Regions from separate parts of the [Enterobacter] lignolyticus SCF1 genome, predicted to be linked through region 1. Evidence: predicted binding sites of a transcription regulator. Region 1 holds the regulator's gene; each other region holds the start of a gene.
What was found. Region 1 encodes PurR, which represses purine synthesis genes. Its sites were predicted from a motif close to CANGCAAACGTTTGCNTG; they were not measured.
Positions count from the first base shown of each region.

Region 2: purT (formate-dependent phosphoribosylglycinamide formyltransferase) is a predicted target of PurR. The motif match lies at 2,302-2,319, and genes of this name have one in related genera.
Region 3: gcvT (glycine cleavage system aminomethyltransferase GcvT) is a predicted target of PurR. The motif match lies at 3,158-3,175, and genes of this name have one in related genera.
Region 4: purM (phosphoribosylformylglycinamidine cyclo-ligase) is a predicted target of PurR. The motif match lies at 2,957-2,974, and genes of this name have one in related genera.

Region 1 covers NC_014618.1:2,299,351-2,304,517, reverse strand. The annotation lists gene ENTCL_RS10860 (C40 family peptidase) at 1-40, shown strand, start outside; gene sodB (superoxide dismutase [Fe]) at 178-759, shown strand; gene ENTCL_RS10850 (MFS transporter) at 803-1,969, opposite strand; gene cydH (cytochrome bd-I accessory subunit CydH) at 2,172-2,261, opposite strand; gene purR (HTH-type transcriptional repressor PurR) at 2,556-3,581, shown strand; gene punR (DNA-binding transcriptional activator PunR) at 3,598-4,509, opposite strand; gene punC (purine nucleoside transporter PunC) at 4,629-5,167, shown strand, end outside.
Region 2 covers NC_014618.1:2,051,765-2,056,931, reverse strand. The annotation lists gene ptrB (oligopeptidase B) at 1-1,030, opposite strand, end outside; gene ENTCL_RS09705 (tellurite resistance TerB family protein) at 1,111-1,767, opposite strand; gene yebF (protein YebF) at 1,853-2,203, opposite strand; gene purT (formate-dependent phosphoribosylglycinamide formyltransferase) at 2,366-3,544, shown strand; gene ENTCL_RS09690 (bifunctional 4-hydroxy-2-oxoglutarate aldolase/2-dehydro-3-deoxy-phosphogluconate aldolase) at 3,597-4,235, opposite strand; gene edd (phosphogluconate dehydratase) at 4,275-5,167, opposite strand, start outside.
Region 3 covers NC_014618.1:880,481-885,647, reverse strand. The annotation lists gene gcvP (aminomethyl-transferring glycine dehydrogenase) at 1-1,484, opposite strand, end outside; gene gcvH (glycine cleavage system protein GcvH) at 1,555-1,944, opposite strand; gene gcvT (glycine cleavage system aminomethyltransferase GcvT) at 1,973-3,067, opposite strand; gene ubiI (FAD-dependent 2-octaprenylphenol hydroxylase) at 3,489-4,691, opposite strand; gene ubiH (2-octaprenyl-6-methoxyphenyl hydroxylase) at 4,703-5,167, opposite strand, start outside.
Region 4 covers NC_014618.1:1,339,855-1,345,021, reverse strand. The annotation lists gene uraA (uracil permease) at 1-463, opposite strand, end outside; gene upp (uracil phosphoribosyltransferase) at 545-1,171, opposite strand; gene ENTCL_RS06335 (6-phospho-beta-glucosidase) at 1,351-2,781, opposite strand; gene purM (phosphoribosylformylglycinamidine cyclo-ligase) at 3,031-4,068, shown strand; gene purN (phosphoribosylglycinamide formyltransferase) at 4,068-4,709, shown strand; gene ppk1 (polyphosphate kinase 1) at 4,890-5,167, shown strand, end outside.

The DNA.
Region 1 (5,167 bases):
TGGCGCCCGCCGCGTGATGACGCCTAAAACGATCCGCTGATCCCTGCCCTGTCGAATTAACGACAGGGTAACTTCTTCTTTTGCCACTCCTGTTAATTTGTTACCCTAACACTACTTAATACAAGGTTTTTTCATACAACCTCATTAAGGTTATTAACAATAAAAAGGAGTGAAGCAATGTCATTTGAATTACCTGCATTACCGTATGCAAAAGACGCCCTGGCACCGCATATTTCTGCCGAGACGCTGGAGTATCACTACGGTAAGCACCATCAGACCTACGTCACTAACCTGAACAACCTGGTAAAAGGCACCGCGTTCGAAGGTAAAACCCTGGAAGAGATCGTGCGTACCTCCGAGGGTGGCGTATTCAACAACGCCGCGCAGGTGTGGAACCACACCTTCTACTGGCACTGCCTGGCGCCAAACGCCGGCGGCGAACCGACCGGCGCTGTTGCTGCCGCAATCGACGCCGCTTTCGGCAGCTTTGCTGAGTTCAAAGCGAAATTTACCGACGCCGCTATCAAAAACTTCGGCTCTGGCTGGACCTGGCTGGTAAAAGGCGCGGACGGCAAACTGGCTATCGTATCGACCTCTAACGCGGGCACTCCGCTGACGACCGATGCAAAACCGCTGCTGACCGTTGATGTGTGGGAACACGCTTACTACATTGACTACCGTAACGCCCGCCCGAACTACCTCGAGCACTTCTGGGCGCTGGTAAACTGGGAATTTGTCGCGAAAAACCTGGCGGCCTAATTTCTGTGCCCGGCAGCCAGGCTGCCGGGCAGATTTGCGAAGGTTACTGACTGACGCAGACCTCTTCCGGCTGGCGACGCCCGCCGAGCAGCACAACCACCAGCGCCAGAGCGGCAATTATCGCCCCCATCACCGGGACAAAGCTGTAGCCGAGCCCGCCTGAAATCACCGCACCACCGGCAGCCGCCCCCAGCGCATTGCCAAGGTTAAACGCGCCGATGTTCACCGATGAAGACAGCCCCGGGGCTTCGCTTGCAACGCGCATCACCCGCATCTGCAGCGGCGGTACAACCGCAAACGTCGCCGCGCCCCAGATAACCATGCTGACGGCTGCGCCGATTTCGCTACGCGCCAGCCACGGAATCGCCACCATGATAACCATCAACAGCAGCAGGAACCCTTTCAGCGTCGCGGTGACGGAGCGGTCGGCCAGTTTGCCGCCAAGATAGTTGCCAAGCGAGAAGCCCACGCCGATCAGCACCAGCATCGCGGTCACGAAGAGCGATGACGCCGAGGTTATGGTATGCAGCACCGGCGCAATATAGGTATACAGCGTAAACATCGCTCCGGCGCCCAGCACGGTGGTCAGCAGCGCGGAAAGCACCTGCGGGCGCACCAGAACCGAAAGCTCACGCTTCACGTCCGGGCGTTCGCCGCTTGCGCCTTTCGGCAGCGACAGCCACAGGCTCAGCATCGACACCAGCCCAAGACCGGCGGTGGCAAGGAACGACATACGCCAGCCGATGGCCTCGCCCAGCCAGGTTGCCGCCGGAACCCCGCCGATATTGGCGATGGTCAACCCCATAAACATAGTGGCGACGGCGCTGGCCTGTTTGTGCTTCGGCACCACGCTTGCCGCAACCACCGAGCCGAGCCCGAAGAAGGCGCCGTGGTTAAGGCTGGTGATAATGCGCGAAATCATCAGCGTCGTGTAATCCGGCGCCAGCGAAGAGAGCACGTTGCCAAGGGTAAAAATACCCATCAGAAAGATCAGCGCATTGCGGCGCGCGCGGTGGGAAAGCAGCAGCGTCATCAGCGGCGCGCCGACCATGACGCCGATTGCGTAGGCGCTGATGAGCATCCCGGCGGCAGGGATAGAAACATCCACGCCTTTCGCGATCACCGGCAGCAGCCCCATCGGCGAAAACTCAGTGGTGCCGATACCAAACGCGCCTATCGCGAGGGCCAGCAGGGGGAAATTGATTTTCATTGAATGACTCCACCAGGCCATCATGTATTGATGGCGCGACTTCAGAAGGCCAAAGCATGACATCAATCACAAAAAAACAGAAGTGAACGAAATGACAAAAGATTTTTGCAAAATTGTTAATAATGACGGGTCGAATTTTGTTGCGCAAACAGCGGGAGGAGTGGCCAGAATAATGAGGGAGATGGCTCTCCCTCACCGTTAATCAATGCAGGGCAGCCGTCAGACCGGTGGCAACAATAAGCCCCAGGACAATAATGGTCGTAACCAGCGAAAACTTCAGGTCGGTACTCATCAATTTTTCTCCTTATAATCCCCACACCAAAAGTGAGCTTGCTCATTTTTGCACAGTTATGCACAAAAATCTTCCTGGATTTAATCTGATAGCGATATTTCTCTTCCCCTTTGTCTCAGAATCAGACAAAATTCCACGCTAATTTAAAAGCGTACCGGCCATTGACCCCCTCCCGTCGTCCAGAGTCGTTTCCCCGGCGTACAGCAACCTGAAAATGTTGTGGGCAAGGTGTGTAAAGGCAAACGATTACGTGTCGATGATCAGGTGTCAGGAAAGGGTCTGGAGTGAGATCGAATGGCAACAATTAAAGATGTCGCGAAACGCGCAAACGTTTCCACTACAACTGTTTCACATGTAATTAACAAAACCCGTTTTGTGGCGGAAGAGACTCGCAACGCGGTCTGGGCGGCCATTAAAGAGCTGCACTACTCCCCCAGCGCCGTTGCTCGCAGTCTGAAGGTTAACCACACCAAATCTATCGGTCTGCTGGCCACCAGCAGCGAAGCGGCCTACTTCGCTGAAATTATTGAATCTGTTGAGAAAAGCTGCTTCCAGAAAGGCTATACCCTGATCCTCGGCAACGCCTGGAACAACCTGGAAAAACAGCGCGCCTATCTGTCGATGATGGCGCAAAAGCGCGTCGACGGCCTGCTGGTCATGTGCTCTGAATATCCACAGCCGGTGCTCGATATGCTCGAAGAGTATCGCCATATTCCAATGGTGGTGATGGACTGGGGCGAAGCGAAAGCAGACTTTACCGACTCGGTGGTTGATAACGCCTTCCAGGGCGGGTATCTGGCGGGCCGCTATCTGATTGAGCGCGGCCATCGCGAAATCGGCGCGATCCCGGGGCCGATGGAGCGCAACACCGGCGCCGGACGGCTTGCCGGCTTTATGAAATCCATGGAAGAAGCGCAGATCAAGGTGCCGGAGAACTGGATTGTGCAGGGCGATTTCGAGCCGGAATCCGGCTACCGCGCGATGCAGCAGATTCTCGGTCAGCCTCACCGCCCTACCGCCGTATTCTGCGGCGGCGATATTATGGCGATGGGCGCGCTTTGCGCAGCTGACGAGATGGGGCTGCGCGTACCGCAGGACATTTCCGTCATCGGCTACGACAACGTGCGCAACGCCCGCTACTTTACGCCGGCGTTGACCACTATCCACCAGCCGAAGGACTCGCTGGGCGAAGCGGCGTTTAATATGCTGCTCGACCGTATCGTCAACAAGCGTGAAGAGTCGCAGTCCATTGAGATGCACCCGCGCCTTATCGAGCGACGCTCGGTGGCGGACGGTCCGTTCCGCGACTATCGCCGTTAATCCCGCCGGGAGCCGGTTACTCCGGCTCCCGCAGCCACTCCCGATTCAGCGTTTCGCTGTCGCCCAGATAGTCCAGCAGCCAGGTCAGCGCCGGCGACATGTCGTTTTGTTGCCATGTCAGGCAGCATGCCGCATCCGGGAACGGGTTCTCCAGCGCCAGCGCGACCCACTCGCCGCTCGCCAGCCACGGACGCGCGAAATGCGACGGCACCATCCCAACACACAGCCCGGCAGAGATGCAGGTAGCGGACGACTCCCAGTCCGGCACCACCACCCGTTTCTGGTTATCAAGCAGCCAGGTAATGCGCTTGGGCAGCGAGCGCGAGGTATCTTCCCGCACCAGCGACGGCCAGTTGCGCAACACGTCGTCGCTGAGCGGCCCCGGCATGCCCGCCAGCGGATGATGGCTGGCAACCACGCAGTCCCAGCTCAGCATGCCCATATCGCGAAACGCATAGCGTCCGCCGACGGGGATGGCTTTTGTCGCGCCGATAGCCAGCTCCACGCGCCCATCCGACAGCGCGTCCCAGACGCCGTTAAAGACCTCCTGGGAAACGAGCAGCTCGACGTCGTTAAAATGGCGGTAGAAGTCGACAATCATCTGCCGGGTGCGCTCCGGGCGAACAATATTATCGACGGCGATAGCCAGCTGGCCGCGCCAGCCGTTGGCAATCTGCTGACACTGCTGGCGGGTGATCTGCATTTTTTTGATAACAGAGCGCCCTTCTTTTAAAAACCACGCCCCGGCGGGCGTCAGTTCGACGTCACGGTGACGACGTTCAAACAGCGGCACCGCCAGCCACTCCTCCAGCTGCCGCACCGTGTAGCTCACCGCCGAGGGTACCCGGTGCAGCTCCTGGGCGGCAGCGCTAAAGCTGCCGTTACGAGCAACCGCGTCAACCACTTCAAGCGAATATTCTGACCACATAATCTGCCTGCAAAATTTTTGAACCCATTCGACAAATATTAACGTTTCACAAGCCAGGATGCACTCCCTACACTCTGCGGCACTGAACTGAACACCTGCAACGAGAATGAGAAATGACGATGCAACCTGGTAAAGGATTTTTATGCTGGCTGGCAGGCTTAAGCGTGCTGGGTTTTTTAGCCACTGACATGTATCTCCCGGCGTTTGCCGCCATCCAGGCGGACCTGAACACGTCGGCCGCCGCCGTGAGCGCAAGCCTGAGCCTGTTCCTGGCGGGCTTTGCCTTTGCACAACTGCTCTGGGGGCCGCTGTCCGACCGCTATGGCCGTAAGCCGATTCTGCTGGCGGGCTTAGGGATTTTCGCCCTGGGGACGCTGGGTATGCTGTGGGTACACAACGCGACCGCCCTGCTGGCCCTGCGCTTTATTCAGGCCGTCGGCGTCTGCGCCGCAGCGGTCACCTGGCAGGCGATGGTGACGGACTACTATCCGGCGCACCGCACCAACCGCATTTTCGCCACCATTATGCCGCTGGTGGGGCTGTCACCGGCGCTGGCGCCGCTGCTCGGCAGCTGGCTGCTGCACCATTTTGACTGGCAGGCTATTTTCGCCACGCTGTTCGTCATCACCCTGGTGCTGATGATCCCCGCGCTGCGCCT
Region 2 (5,167 bases), 250 kb from region 1:
TAATCTGCCGCAGGCTGGTTAGCCCACGCTGGCGCTCCTCAACGACCAGCCAGTCGGTAAACAGGGTAAACCCTTCCAGCATCACGTCCTCGCGCGGCGGGATCAGCGCCTCCCAGCGGCTTTCATCGCGTACCGGCGTACGGTAGAGGCCAAAATTCTTCCCCTCGCGGTTTGAACGCAGGTAAAAGTGGTGCTGAAAATGGTCGAGGCTGTACTCGTGATCCTTACGTCGCGGGAGAAAACACAGCGGCTGCGCGTCTGGCAGTTCGGCATCCAGCAGCAGCACTTCGCTGGTGGTTGCGCTGGCGAGAGTGATGATAACGTAATGCTTTGAGCTGGTTTTATGCAGACTGACGTAAAAGGCGTCGTCGCGCTCTTCGTAGACCAGCTCATCCGCCGATACCGGCATCCCGACCGTATGGCGCCAGACCTGGTACGGCAGCAGCGTGGTCGGGTGCTTGCGCACGTAGTAGAGGGTTTGCGAATCGTTGCCCCAGACAAACTCCGGCTCGACGTTCTCCAGGGTTTCCGGGTACCAGTTACCGGTTTGCAGGTTACGCAGCCGCAGCCCGTACTGGCGGCGGGAAAGGTAGTCTTCCGCCAGCGCCATCAGGGTGTTGTCCGGGGAAATCGCCAGCCCGCCCAGCGTATAAAACTCGCTGTTGGCGGCGCGCAGATTGGCGTCAAGCAGGCACTCCCACGCCTCCCATTCCTCTTTTTGCACCGACTGGCGCTGGTAAACCGCATACTCGCAGCCCGGCTCGTAGATTTGCCGGTAGCGATAGCCGTTTTTGACGTAGGGCGCGGAGACTTCACGCGGCGGGATCCTGTCCACTATCTCTTTAAGCACCCGGTCCTGTAGCGCGCGGTGCGCGCCCATCACCTCGCGGCCGTAGTCGTTCTCCTTACGGAGATAGTCGAGCACGTCAGGCTGCGAACGGGTATCGTCGCGCAGCCAGTAGTAGTTATCAATCCGGGTGTCGCCATGCAAGGTCATGACGTGGGGAATTCGTTTCGCTTTTGGTGGCATATCGTTGTTCTTCTGCGAGTTATCTCCTCTAAGGGTGGCAAAACTCACGGACGATGCAAGCGAAACCTGCGTTCGGGCGCTTAAAGCGCCTGTTTTTGCGCCAGAATGTCCTGCTCAATCCCTTCACGGACGTCCTGCGGGATTTTAAGCGCATCCCCCAGCGCGTTAAGATAGCTGCGCTCCATAAAGTGATCGATATCGATAGCGGCACAGCTCAGGAAGTAGAGCTCCAGCGCTTCGTCCTCGTTTTGCACCCCGCGGGCCAGCCGCTCAGGATCCAGCGGCTGAGCGATAGCCTGGTCGACCAGCGCCCGGCCCTGAGATTCGACGCCCGCTTCCTGCAGCTGCCGGTCAATCGCCGCCCGCTCTTTGTCATCGATATGTCCGTCGCTTTTGGCGGCAAACACCAGCGCGAGAATCAACCGCTCAGTACGGACATCCAGCGCGCTGCTGTTCTGCCCAAACTGCGCGTCGCCCTGCTGAGCCGGGCGCATTTTGTCTTTGTATTTGTTCCACAGCACCGTGCCGGCCACGGCGCCGCCGCCAACCAGCAGCGCGCCGCCGCCGTATTTAGCTAACAGTTTTCGCGACGATTTATTGGCGACCAGCAGCCCGGCAAGCCCCCCCAGCGCGCCGGGTACGAGCAGCTTGCTAAGCCCCTGCTCGCCGGAGGATGCCGGGGCAGAACTGCCCTGCTGCCCAAGAAGTGACTGAAGTTGGTTGAGCCAGTTAGCCATATTCCCCTCACAATGCGGTAACGAATCATCACAGCGTAAGCGAGGGGATGTCAAAAAACGTCTGAAACGGCTAAAGATGCGCAAATTACTGCGCGCTGTACACCGCCGTTCCCGCCGCGCAGTCAACCGTAACCACGTAGTGTAAATCGGCGCTTTTCCCGCGCACCGTCATCGGCACGCGCCATTTGCCCGCGCTGCCGCTGATGTCGTTGCTGTTAACCCACGCCACCGGATCGACCTGCCCCAGCTTCTGCTGATCGTCAGCCCATTTCACCACGCGGTTTTGCGTGTAATCCCGCTTCACGCTGGCGGCGATACCGTCGGCGCTCATGCCTTCGCATTTCGGGAAGGTCACCGTTTTATCGTCCGCGGCATGGGCAGACACGCCTGCCATCAGCAATACGACCGCCGCCATTACTCCTGCTGTTTTCATCATTTGCTCCTGTGCGTATATACCCACCCAAAGCATGGTACAAATTACCGGCAACGCAAGTAAGCGCCTGTTATTCTTCATGACCTTCGCGTAGCGAGACATACGCAAACGTTTTCGTATATACTGGCGCCGTGAATGACTTACTGTGAATAGTGGATAAACGTTATGACAATTCTGGGCACGGCGCTGCGTCCGGCGGCAACACGGGTCATGTTATTGGGTTCAGGGGAACTGGGAAAAGAGGTGGCGATTGAGTGCCAGCGTCTGGGTATTGAGGTCATCGCCGTCGACCGCTATCCCGACGCGCCCGCGATGCACGTCGCTCACCGCAGCCACGTCATCAATATGCTGGACGGCGAGGCGCTAAAAGCGCTGGTCGCCCAGGAAAAGCCGGACTACATTGTCCCGGAAATTGAGGCGATCGCCACCGATGCGCTGATGGAGCTTGAGCTGGCCGGTCAGCATGTGGTGCCCTGCGCGCGGGCGACAAAGCTGACCATGAACCGCGAGGGCATCCGCCGTCTGGCCGCAGAAGAGCTGCAGCTGCCGACCTCCTCCTACCGTTTTGCCGACAGCGAAGCCGCCTTTCGCGATGCGGTGGCCGCCATTGGCCTGCCTTGCATCGTCAAGCCGGTGATGAGCTCCTCCGGTAAAGGCCAAAGCTTTATTCGCCATGAAGAGCAGCTGGCCGACGCCTGGCGCTATGCGCAGCAGGGCGGGCGCGCGGGCGCCGGGCGCGTGATCGTCGAAGGCGTGGTGACGTTTGATTTCGAAATCACCCTGCTGACCGTCAGCGCCGTGGATGGCGTGCATTTCTGCGCCCCGGTCGGGCATCGTCAGGAAGATGGCGATTACCGTGAGTCCTGGCAGCCGCAGCAGATGAGCGATACGGCGCTGGCCCGCGCCCAGCAGATTGCCCGCGAAGTGGTGCTGGCCCTCGGCGGTCATGGTCTGTTTGGCGTTGAGCTGTTCGTCTGCGGCGACGACGTCATCTTCAGCGAAGTCTCGCCGCGTCCGCATGACACCGGGATGGTCACGCTGATTTCGCAGGACGTCTCCGAATTCGCCCTGCACGTTCGCGCTTTTCTCGGTCTGCCGGTCGGCGCTATTCGTCAGTATGGCCCGTGCGCCTCGGCGGTGATCCTGCCGGCGCTGACCAGCCAGAACCTGACGTTCGGCAACGTAGAGGCGGCGGTAGGCGCTGGCGTTCAGCTGCGCTTATTCGGTAAACCGGACATCGACGGAACCCGGCGCCTGGGCGTGACGCTGGCGACAGCAGCGTCGGTGGACGACGCGGTCGCGCGTGCGAAAGCAGCGGCGGCATCCGTGGTGGTGAAAGGATAAAAGAAGGGTTTACCGGACCTGCGGAAGCCGCAGGTCCGGTATGCGTTCAGGCTTACTTCGCGCCTTCTACCGCTTCACGCGCAAGCGTAGTGATGCGGTCATAGTCGCCCGCTTCCAGCGCGTCGTTCGGCACCAGCCAGGAACCGCCGATGCACAGCACGCTATTGAGCGCCAGGTAGTCGCGGTAGTTCGCCGGAGAGATCCCGCCGGTCGGGCAGAAGCGGATGTGCGCGAACGGACCCGCAATCGCCTGCAGCGCTTTGACGCCGCCGTTAGCTTCCGCCGGGAAGAATTTAAACTCCTTCAGACCGTAGTCCATGCCCAGCATCAGCTCGGAAACCGTACTGATGCCCGGGATCAGCGGGATAGTGCCTGCCGTTGCGGCTTTCAGCAGCGGCTCGGTCAGGCCCGGGCTGATGGCAAACTGCGCGCCCGCCTCGGTCACTTCTTTCAGCTGCTGCACGTTGGTCACGGTACCCGCGCCCACGATAGCGTCTGGCACCTCTTTGGCAATAGCGCGGATCGCGTCCAGCGCGCAGTCGGTACGCAGCGTCACTTCCAGAACGCGCACGCCGCCCGCTACCAGCGCTTTCGCCATCGGTACCGCGTGTTCGATTTTTTTCACTACGATAACCGGGACTACCGGGCCGTTGGTCAGGATTGCTTCTGCAGTTGTTTTCCAGTTTTTCATCAGAGTTTTTCTCTCGCCAGATCGATAAATCTTGTCGTGTTAAAAGGTGATGCAGGTTGCGCCCTGCTCTGCGCCGGAAAGCTGCTCGCGCAGCGCGCCGAACAGCTCGCGACCGGTCCCTGACCGCGAGCCGCGCAGATCAGGAATATGCGGCTCACGCGCCGCCAGTACCGCGTCGTCGACCAGCAGCGTCAGTTCCCCTGTCTGGCCGTTCACCCGAATAATGTCGCCGTCGCGCACTTTCGCCAGCATCCCGCCATCGTAAGCTTCAGGCGTCACATGGATAGCTGAAGGCACTTTACCTGAAGCGCCGGAAAGCCGTCCATCGGTAACTAACGCAATTTTGAAACAGCGGTCCAATAATACACCTAATGGCGGCATAAGTTTATGCAATTCTGGCATGCCGTTCGCTTTTGGCCCCTGATAGCGAACCACCACCACGCAGTCTTTGTCCAGAAGACCGGCATCAAACGCCGGCAGAACATCATGCTGGCTTTCAAACACCACCGCCGGAGCTTCGATAATCTGGTTCTCTGTCGGTACAGCGGAGGTTTTCATCACCGCGCGTCCCAGATTGCCGCTCAGCACTTTGGTGCCGCCGTGATGGGAAAACGGCTGCTCAATGCTGGCGATAACGTCAGCGTCCAGCGACGCATTCGCCCCTTCGCGCCAGTCCAGCTCGCCGTTATTCAGCCACGGCTCAAGGGTGTAACGGCTAAGGCCGCGCCCGGCGACAGTATCGACATCCTCATGCAGCAGACCGCCTTTCAGCAGTTCGCGCACCAGCACCGGTACGCCGCCCGCCGCCTGGAAGTGGTTAATGTCGGCCGGACCGTTCGGGTAGAGACGCGCCAGCAGCGGCACCACGTCGGAAAGGTCGGAGAAGTCATCCCAGTTAATGACGATCCCGGCCGCCCGCGCCATCGCCACCA
Region 3 (5,167 bases), 1.4 Mb from region 1:
AGCTCGTGCATATAGCGCATCATCTCGGTTTCGCTGTGGTAGCGGTTGAATACCGGATGGCTCAGGATTGCGTCGTCGCGCAGCATGCTTTCCTGGATGGAGCGGCTGTCCAGCGCCACGTCTTTATCCAGAGTATCAATGTTCAGACCGTGGCTGTCGCCGAGGATAACGGCGAACAGCGCCATCACATCGTCGCGCGTGGTGGTTTCATCAAGCGTCACGCCAACGGCGTTATGAATGTCGCTGCGCAGGTTTATCTCAGCCGCGGCCGCGCGCGCCAGCACAGCGGCTTTATCGGCCACTTCCACGCACAGAGTGTCAAAGAAGTGCGCATGGCGCAGCTTTTGCCCTTTCTGCTGCAGGCCCGTCGCCAGAATATCGGCAAAACGGTGAATGCGGGTGGCGATACGCTTCAGGCCGACCGGCCCGTGATATACCGCGTACAGGCTGGCGATGTTGGCCAGCAGCACCTGCGAGGTGCAAATGTTGGAGTTCGCTTTCTCGCGGCGGATATGCTGCTCGCGAGTCTGCATCGCCATGCGCAGGGCGGTGTTTCCAGCGGCATCTTTCGATACGCCGATAATACGGCCAGGCATGGAGCGTTTGAATTCGTCTTTTGCCGCGAAGAACGCCGCGTGCGGGCCGCCGTAGCCCATCGGTACGCCGAAACGCTGCGCTGAGCCGAACACGATGTCCGCGCCCTGCTTGCCCGGCGCCGTCAGCAGCACCAGCGCCATAAAATCAGCGGCCACGCTGACCACGACTTTGCGCGCTTTCAGTTCGGCAATCAGCGTGCTGTAGTCATGCACTTCGCCGGTGGTGCCCACCTGCTGCAGCAGCACGCCGAACACGTCCTGATGGTCGAGCGCTTTTTCCGCATCGTCGACAATCACGTCAAAACCGAAGGTTTCCGCGCGGGTCCGTACGACGTCCAGCGTCTGTGGGTGGATATCCGCTGCGACAAAGAAGCGGTTGGCGTTTTTCAGTTTGCTGATGCGCTTCGCCATCGCCATCGCTTCTGCGGCGGCGGTCGCTTCGTCCAGCAGGGAGGCCGAAGCCATGTCCAGCCCGGTCAGGTCCAGCGTAACCTGCTGGAAGTTGAGCAGCGCTTCAAGACGCCCCTGCGACACCTCCGGTTGATACGGGGTGTAGGCGGTATACCAGCCCGGGTTTTCCAGCATATTACGCAGGATTACCGGCGGCAGGTGCACCGGGGTGTAGCCCATGCCGATGTAAGACTTAAAGCGCTTGTTGCGGCCGGCAATCGCTTTCAGCTCGGCAAGCGCGGCGTATTCCGTAGCGGCTTCACCCACCTGCGGCGGCGTTGCAAGCTGGATGTCTTTTGGCACGATCTGGCCGATCAGTGCGTTTAACGAATCCGCGCCAACTGTGTTCAGCATCTCCTGCTGCTGCTGAGCATCCGGCCCAATGTGACGTTCAATAAAGGCGTCACGGTTTTCAAGCTGGCTTAAAGTCTGTGTCATGAGCGATGATTCCTGAAACGTGCAGTGAATTTGGTTTTCCCTCTCCCGGGCGGGAGAGGGAGACAAACGGTTATTCGTCTTCTAACAGTGCTTCGTACGCGCTGGCGTCCAGCAGGGCGGCAATCTGGCTTTCGTCGCTGGCTTTAATGCGGAAGATCCAGCCTGCGGCGTACGGCTCGCTGTTCACCAGTTCCGGAGAGTCGTTCAGCTCTTCGTTAACCGCCACGATTTCCCCGCCAATCGGCGCGTAGATGTCGGATGCCGCCTTCACGGATTCCGCTACCGCGCAGTCATCGCCCGCGGCTACCGTTGCGCCAACGTCCGGCAGGTCTACGAAAACCATATCGCCCAGCAGCTCCTGAGCGTGCTCGGTGATGCCCACGGTGTAGGTGCCGTCCGCTTCTTTACGCAGCCACTCGTGTTCTTTGCTGTATTTCAGTTCTGCAGGTACATTGCTCATTGAATTTTCTCCAAAAAATAATCATCAGTTACACAACGGCTTTGCCGCCGCGTACAAATACGGGTTTCGTCACTTTCACCGGCATTTCACGGTTGCGGATCTGCACCACGGCAGTCTCGCCAATGCCCGCAGGAACGCGCGCCAACGCAATGCTGTAGCCCAGCGTCGGTGAGAAAGTGCCGCTGGTGATAATGCCTTCTTTCTGGTTGCCCTGGGCGTCGGTAAAGCGGACCGGCAGCTCGCCGCGCAGTACGCCTTTTTCGGTCATCACCAGACCCACCAGCTGTTCGGTACCGTGCTGGCGCTGCGTTTCAAGCACCTCGCGGCCGATAAAATTACGCTCTGCCGGTTCCCAGGCGATGGTCCAGCCCATGTTTGCCGCCAGCGGAGAGATGCTTTCATCCATCTCCTGGCCGTACAGGTTCATACCGGCTTCCAGACGCAGCGTATCGCGCGCGCCCAGACCGCAGGGCTGCCCCCCGGCCTCCACCAGCGCCCGCCAGAAATCCGCCGCCTTTTCGTTCGGCATGGCAATTTCATAGCCCGCTTCACCGGTATAGCCCGTGGTCGCCACAAACAGATCGCCCGTCTGTACGCCAAAGAACGGCTTCATACCCTCAACGGCGCTGCGCTGCGCATCGCTGAACAGCATTGCGGCTTTCGCCTGCGCCTGCGGCCCCTGAACGGCGATCAGCGCCAGATCGTCACGCTCGACGATCTCGATGCCGTACGGTTCGGCATGCCGGGTAATCCAGGCGAGGTCTTTTTCACGGGTGGCGGAGTTAACGACGAGGCGGAAATAATCTTCGGTAAGGAAATAGACAATCAGGTCATCAATCACCCCGCCGGAGGCATTGAGCATACCGGAGTACAGCGCTTTGCCCGGTTTGGTCAGCTTCGCGACGTCATTGGCCAGCAAATAGCGCAGGAACTCGCGGGTGCGGCTGCCATGAAGATCGACAATGGTCATGTGAGACACATCGAACATACCGGCCCCCGTGCGAACCGCATGGTGCTCGTCTATCTGCGAACCATAATGCAGCGGCATCATCCAGCCGTGAAAGTCCACCATACGTGCGCCGCACAGCGTGTGTTGTTCATACAAAGGCGTCTGTTGGGCCATCTTTTCCTCGTTGAGTAAACAGGGCTACCGGGCGTTTCACCGGCGATTTTTCACCGACGAAACCCAGCGTCGACACCGCTCCCGGGTACCGACGCAAACGTTCTCTTTCGTCTGAACTTACCACCGATATCGGCAGTAAACCATAAGAGAAAATGGGTCATCACATTAGCTTATGACCAAAATACGCGGGAAACTCTACAGAACGATTGACTGCCTTACTGCGATAAACGCCACATAAAATTAACATCAAGGAATGTAATTACGCACGGAGTGACATTTAATGCGGAAAATCAGCCTAAATTTCCCAATCTTATTTTTTGCCAGATAAATAAAACTAATGCGAAAAAAGAGGTGAAATTAGAATATTTCAAACGAGGAAAAAGAACCCGGCGCCAGGGCCGGGTTGAGAAGTGTGACGGAGTTAACGAAGCCAGGCGGGGAGATCGTTGAGGCCCATCGCCTGGCGGATCAGCTGCGGCTTCACGCCGGGTAGCGTATCGGCAAGCTTGAGGCCAATATCGCGCAGCAGCTTTTTCGCCGGATGGGCGCCGGCAAACAGTTCGCGGAATCCCTGCATTCCAGCCAGCATCACGGCCGCGCTGTGTTTACGGCTGCGCTCATAGCGGCGCAGATAGAAATGCTGGCCGATATCTTTGCCCTGCCCGTGCAGGCGCCGGAGCTCTTCAATCAGCCCGGCGGCATCCATAAAGCCCAGATTGACCCCCTGTCCCGCCAGCGGATGGATGGTGTGGGCCGCGTCGCCAACCAGCGCCAGACGATGCGCGGCAAACTGCCGGGCGTAACGTCCGGTAAGCGGAAACACCTGCCGTTCGCCCTCTACGGCGCACAGCCCCAGGCGATTATCAAAGGCGATATTCAGCGCCTGATTAAAGGCCGCGGCATCGGCATTTTTCATCTGTTCGGCCTCCAGCGGCGACAGCGACCAGACGATAGAGCACAAGTGCGGATCGTTTAGCGGCAGGAAGGCCAGAATACCGTCGCCGTGAAACGCCTGGCGCGCAATGGCCTGATGCGGCTCGGCGGTGCGGACGGTCGCGACCAGCGCGTGATGGCGATAGTCCCACGAGGTCAGCGCGATATCCGCCTTGTTGCGCAGCCACGAGTTCGCGCCGTCGGCGCCGACCACCAGCCTTGCGGTCAGCATGTCGCCGTCTTTGAGGCTCAGAAACGCCTCGTTTTCACCCCAGGCGACCTGCTGCACCTCGGCGGGCGCCAGCAGCGTCACGTCCTGGCAGCGCTGCGCTTTTTGCCACAACGCCTGATGGATCACCGCGTTTTCAATAATGTGTCCAAGATGGCTGAACCCCATACTCTGGTCGTCAAACGCGATCCGCCCGAAGCTGTCTTTATCCCAGACCTCCATGCCGTGATAGCAGCTTGCGCGCTGTGCGACGATAGCGGACCAGACGTCCAGCCGGGCCAGCAGCTTTTCACTGGCGGCATTGATTGCGCTCACGCGCAGCGCGGGCGGAGCATCGACGGCCAGCGGCTGCGGCTGACTCTGTTCCAGCACGGCAACCCGCAGCCCGCACCCCTGTAGCCCGCAGGCCACCGCCAGCCCCACCATACCGCCGCCGACAATCGCGACATCAACATTCTGCACTCTGTAACTCCTTATCTCGCCACCATGCCGAGGGTACGCTGCGCCAGCGCATCGCGCGCCGGAGTAAATAATTCCATCGCCATCAGCCCGACGTTGCGCCCGGCCACCAGCGGCGCCCAGCGGTTGGCAAACAGGTGCACCAGACCATCCGTCACCCCGATGGTCGCGGCTTTATCATCAGCGCGCCGGTCCTGGTAGCGACCGAGCAGGGCGTAATCGCCCGGGTCTTCGGCCTGGGACAGCATCTCCGCGAGGGTCATCACATCGCGCAGGCCGAGGTTAAAGCCCTGCCCGGCAATCGGATGCAGGGTTTGCGCCGCATTGCCGACCAGCGCCAGACGGTGGGAAATGGTTCTGCTCGCCACCGTCAGCGACAGCGGGTAGACGTGGCGAACGCCGACGTGGGTAATGCGCCCCAGCCGCCAGCCGAACGCCTGCTGTAGCTCATGACAAAAACGTTCATCAGACCAGCCGAG
Region 4 (5,167 bases), 960 kb from region 1:
CAGCGGCCTGGCCGTCGGCCGGCAGCAGCCCCGCCATGTTCGCCGCAACGCCCGCCAGCTCCAGACCGATAACCGCCACGATGGCGCCCATCGCCGCCGGTGGGAACATCACATCCAGCCACCCGGTACCGGCCTTCTTCACGATAAAAGAGACCAGGCAGAACAGCACGCCGCACATAATGAAGCCGCCCAGCGCCACCTCATAGCCCAGCGGCAGCAGCAGCAGGACCGGAGAAATAAAGGCAAAGCTGGAGCCCAGGTACGCCGGAATTTTACCTTTGCATATGAACAGATACAGCAGCGTTCCGACGCCGTTAAACAGCAGGACCGTGGCCGGGTTAATATGAAAAAGCACAGGCACCAGCACGGTAGCGCCAAACATGGCGAACAGGTGCTGCAAACTAAGCGGGATGGTCTGCAAAAGCGGCGGTCTTTCACTAACCCCGATAGCACGGCGCGTCATAGTTATTTCCTCAGTCGATTGTTGTTGTGTTTTAGTCAAAAAAAAGCCGACTCTCAAAGTCGGCTCTTTTTAATGAATCGCTTATTTAGTACCAAAAATCTTGTCGCCAGCATCGCCGAGGCCCGGGATGATGTACCCGTGCTCGTTCAGTCCCTTGTCGATGGACGCGGTGTAGAGCTCTACGTCCGGGTGCGCTTTCTCCAGCGCGGCGAGACCTTCCGGCGCCGCCACCAGCACCAGCACTTTAATGCTATGGCAGCCGGCATTTTTCAGCAGGTCGATGGTTGCGATCATTGAACCGCCGGTCGCCAGCATCGGGTCAACCACCAGCGCCATACGCTCGTCGATGTTAGAAACCAGTTTCTGGAAGTACGGTACCGGCTCCAGGGTCTCTTCGTTACGATAAATACCCACGACGCTGATACGCGCGCTCGGCACGTGCTCCAGCACGCCTTCCATCATGCCCAGACCTGCGCGCAGGATAGGCACCACGGTGATTTTCTTACCTTTGATCTGCTCAACTTCAACCGGACCGTTCCAGCCTTCGATGGTCACTTTCTCGGTAGCGAGATCGGCGGTAGCTTCGTACGTCAGCAGGCTACCAACCTCTGAGGCGAGTTCACGGAAGCGTTTGGTGCTGATGTCGTGCTCGCGCATCAGGCCCAGCTTGTGTTTGACGAGTGGGTGTTTCACTTCCACAATCTTCATTCTCTTTCTCCTCTGAGGGGCAGCCACAAAAAAAATCGCGGGATTATACCGCTTTTTTTCGTTAACGCCATACCTGTTCTCATTGATGCGGATCAAGCAAAGTGATTAACGCTTTGTTACTCGCTCTAAATTAAAGCAAAAATAAACCCCGCCGGGGCGGGGTCTGGTCATCATGGCGTTTATAGTGTCTCGCCGTTGCTGCTAATCACCTTCTGGTACCAGAAGAACGACTTCTTGCGGCTTCGCGCAAGCGTCCCCTGCCCTTCGTTGTCCTTATCGACATAAATAAAGCCGTAGCGCTTTTTCATCTCTCCGGTGCCCGCCGACACCAGATCGATACAGCCCCACGGCGTATAGCCCATCAGCTCGACGCCGTCTTCCACCACCGCCTTCTTCATTTCGCGGATATGCGCGCTGAGGTAGTCGATACGGTACTGGTCATTAACGCTGCCGTCGCTTTCCCGCACGTCGATCGCGCCAAAGCCGTTTTCCACAATAAACAGCGGCAGCTGGTAGTGGTCCCAGAACCAGTTCAGCGAGTAGCGCAGGCCCACCGGGTCAATCTGCCAGCCCCAGTCCGATTGTTTCACATACGGGTTGGTGACAAGGCTCTTCGATTCATCGTAGTCCAGTTGCGGATTATCGGCTGTGGCTTTGGTGGCAAACGACATGTAATAACTAAAGCCGATGTAGTCGACGCAGCCCTGGGCGAGCGCCGCGCGGTCTTCTGCAGTGATATCCAGCGCAAAGCCGCGGCGCGCAAAGTAGTTCAGCAGATGCTGCGGGTACTTACCGCGCACGTGAACATCGGTAAACCAGTAGCGGCGATGCATGGCGTTCATCGCCATCATCATATCGTCCGGCGCGCAGGTCAGCGGGTAGATAGGACACATCGCTATCATGCAGCCGATCCGCAGCGTCGGGTTAATCTCCCGCGCCGCCTTCACCGCCAGCGCGCTCGCCACCAGCTCGTAGTGCGCGGCCTGGAACATCACCGGTTCGCGATCTTCCCCTGGCCGGTACTTAATGCCGGAGTTGGTAAACGGCGCGAAATCTTCATGGAAATTCGCCTGGTTGTTGATTTCGTTGAAGGTCATCCAGTACTTCACTTTATGCTGGTAGCGCGCGAACACCACTTTCGCAAAGCGCACAAAGAAGTCGATAACCTGACGATTGCGCCAGCCGCCGTACTCTTTAACCAGATGGTACGGCATCTCGAAATGCGACAGCGTAATCACCGGCTCAATGCCATGTTTCAGGCACTCATCGAACAGATCGTCGTAAAATTTCAGCCCGGCCTCGTTCGGCTGCCGCTCATCGCCGAGCGGAAAAATACGCGTCCAGGCAATAGAGGTGCGAAAGCATTTAAATCCCATTTCCGCAAACAGCGTAATGTCGTCTTTATAGCGATGATAAAAATCGATGGCCTGATGGTTGGGGTAGTTTTTCCCCGGCAGCACGCCGTCGGTAATCTCCCGCGGCACGCCGTGGGCGCCTGCGGTCATCACGTCGGCGACGCTTGCGCCTTTGCCGCCCTCCTGCCAGCCGCCTTCCAGCTGATGCGCCGCCACCGCGCCGCCCCACAGAAATCCTTCTTTGAATCCCGACATGCCTTTTCCCTCATTCTGCGTTATTTGCTGCAAAAACAATTAAAGAAACCGGTTTCATTAAAATATTGTCCGCTTATTCAGCATGATGCAAGATGAAGAATGTACCCGGTTTCATTTTCGTGAAGCGCTTCAAAATTGACCGATTGAAAAGAAAAAAAGATATCCGCCACCCAGGCTCGCAAACGTTTGCTTTGACTGTTAGAATGGCGCCGATTTTACGTGCTAACGCAAACGTGTGGAGACTTTGCAGTGACCGACAAAACCTCTCTCAGCTATAAAGACGCCGGTGTTGATATTGACGCGGGTAACGCTCTGGTTGATCGCATCAAGGGCGTGGTGAAGAAAACCCGCCGTCCGGAAGTGATGGGTGGTCTGGGCGGATTCGGCGCCCTGTGCGCACTGCCGCAAAAATATCGCGAGCCGGTGCTGGTATCCGGCACTGACGGCGTCGGCACCAAGCTGCGTCTGGCAATGGATCTCAAACGTCACGACACCATCGGCATCGACCTGGTCGCTATGTGCGTGAACGACCTGGTCGTACAGGGCGCTGAGCCGCTGTTCTTCCTCGACTACTACGCGACGGGCAAGCTTGACGTTGATACGGCGGCAAGCGTTATCGGCGGCATCGCCGAAGGCTGCCTGCAGTCCGGCTGCGCGCTGGTGGGCGGTGAAACGGCGGAAATGCCGGGGATGTACCACGGCGAAGACTACGACGTTGCGGGCTTTTGCGTCGGCGTCGTGGAAAAATCAGAGATTATCGACGGTTCAAAAGTCGCTGACGGCGACGTGCTGGTGGCCCTGGCCTCCAGCGGCCCGCACTCCAACGGTTACTCCCTGGTGCGTAAAATCATCGACGTGAGCGGCTGCGACCCGCTGACGACCGAGCTCGACGGCCAACCGCTGGCCGACCACCTGCTGGCGCCGACCCGCATCTATGTGAAGTCGGTGCTTGAGCTGATTGCGCAGGCCGACGTTCACGCCATCGCCCACCTCACCGGCGGCGGCTTCTGGGAAAACATTCCACGCGTACTGCCGGACAACACCCAGGCGGTGATTGACGAGTCCTCCTGGCAGTGGCCGTCGGTCTTTAACTGGCTGCAGAGCGCAGGCAACGTCAGCCGCCATGAAATGTACCGTACCTTCAACTGCGGCGTCGGCATGGTCATCGCCCTGCCGGCCAGCGAAGCGGACAACGCCATTAACTTACTGAATGAAAAAGGTGAAAACGCGTGGAAAATTGGCTATATCAAAGCCTCTGATTCCGAACAGCGTGTGGTCATCGAATAATGAAAAACATTGTGGTGCTGATTTCCGGCAACGGCAGTAATCTGCAGGCGGTTATTGACGCCTGCAACCAACAAAAAATCAATGGCACCCTGCGCGCCGTCTTCAGCAACAGGGCCGACGCGTTCGGCCTTGAGCGCGCGCGCGACGCCGGTATCCCGGCCCATACCCTTTCCGCCAGCCAGTTTGCCAGCCGCGAAGCGTTCGACCGGCAGTTGGTGCAGGAAATCGACGCCTACGCGCCGGATGTGGTGGTGCTTGCCGGCTACATGCGTATCTTAAGCCCGGCGTTTGTCGCGCACTATCAGGGCCGCCTGCTGAATATCCACCCTTCCCTGCTGCCCAAATATCCGGGGCTCCATACCCACCGCCAGGTGCTGGAAAACGGCGACGACGAGCATGGTACCTCGGTGCATTTCGTCACCGACGAACTGGACGGCGGCCCGGTTATTCTGCAGGCCAAAGTCCCGGTCTTCGACGGCGATGACGAAGCGGAAATCGCCGCCCGCGTTCAGGCGCAGGAGCACGCAATTTACCCGCTGGTCATCAGCTGGTTTGTCGACGGCCGCCTGCAGATGAAGAACGGTCAGGCCTGGCTTGACGGTGACCGGCTGCCCGCCCAGGGCTATGCCGCAGAAGAGTAATTTTTTCCCCGCGTTCGCCCTCCTGCGGCGAACGCGCTTTCCCTCGTCTGAAAATAAAAGATACCCAAACACTTCTTTGTAAACAGAATATTGTCATACTGATCTGGCACAGTTGGACATTGGAGTAAAAAGCTCGCCATAATGAAGTGGCTGCATCAATCAATCGGAGTTTGAGGATTCATGGGTCAGGATAAGCTTTATATCGAAAAAGAACTCAGCTGGTTGTCCTTTAACGAGCGCGTTCTCCAGGAAGCGGCGGATAAAAGCAACCCGTTGATAGAGCGCATGCGATTTTTGGGAATCTACTCCAATAACCTTGATGAATTCTATAAGGTACGATTTGCGGAACTGAAGCGACGTATCATCATCAGCGAAGAACAGGGCATTACCGCGCATTCCCGCCATTTATTGGGCAAAATTCAGGCCCGGGTGCTGAAGGCCGACCAGGAGTTTGACAG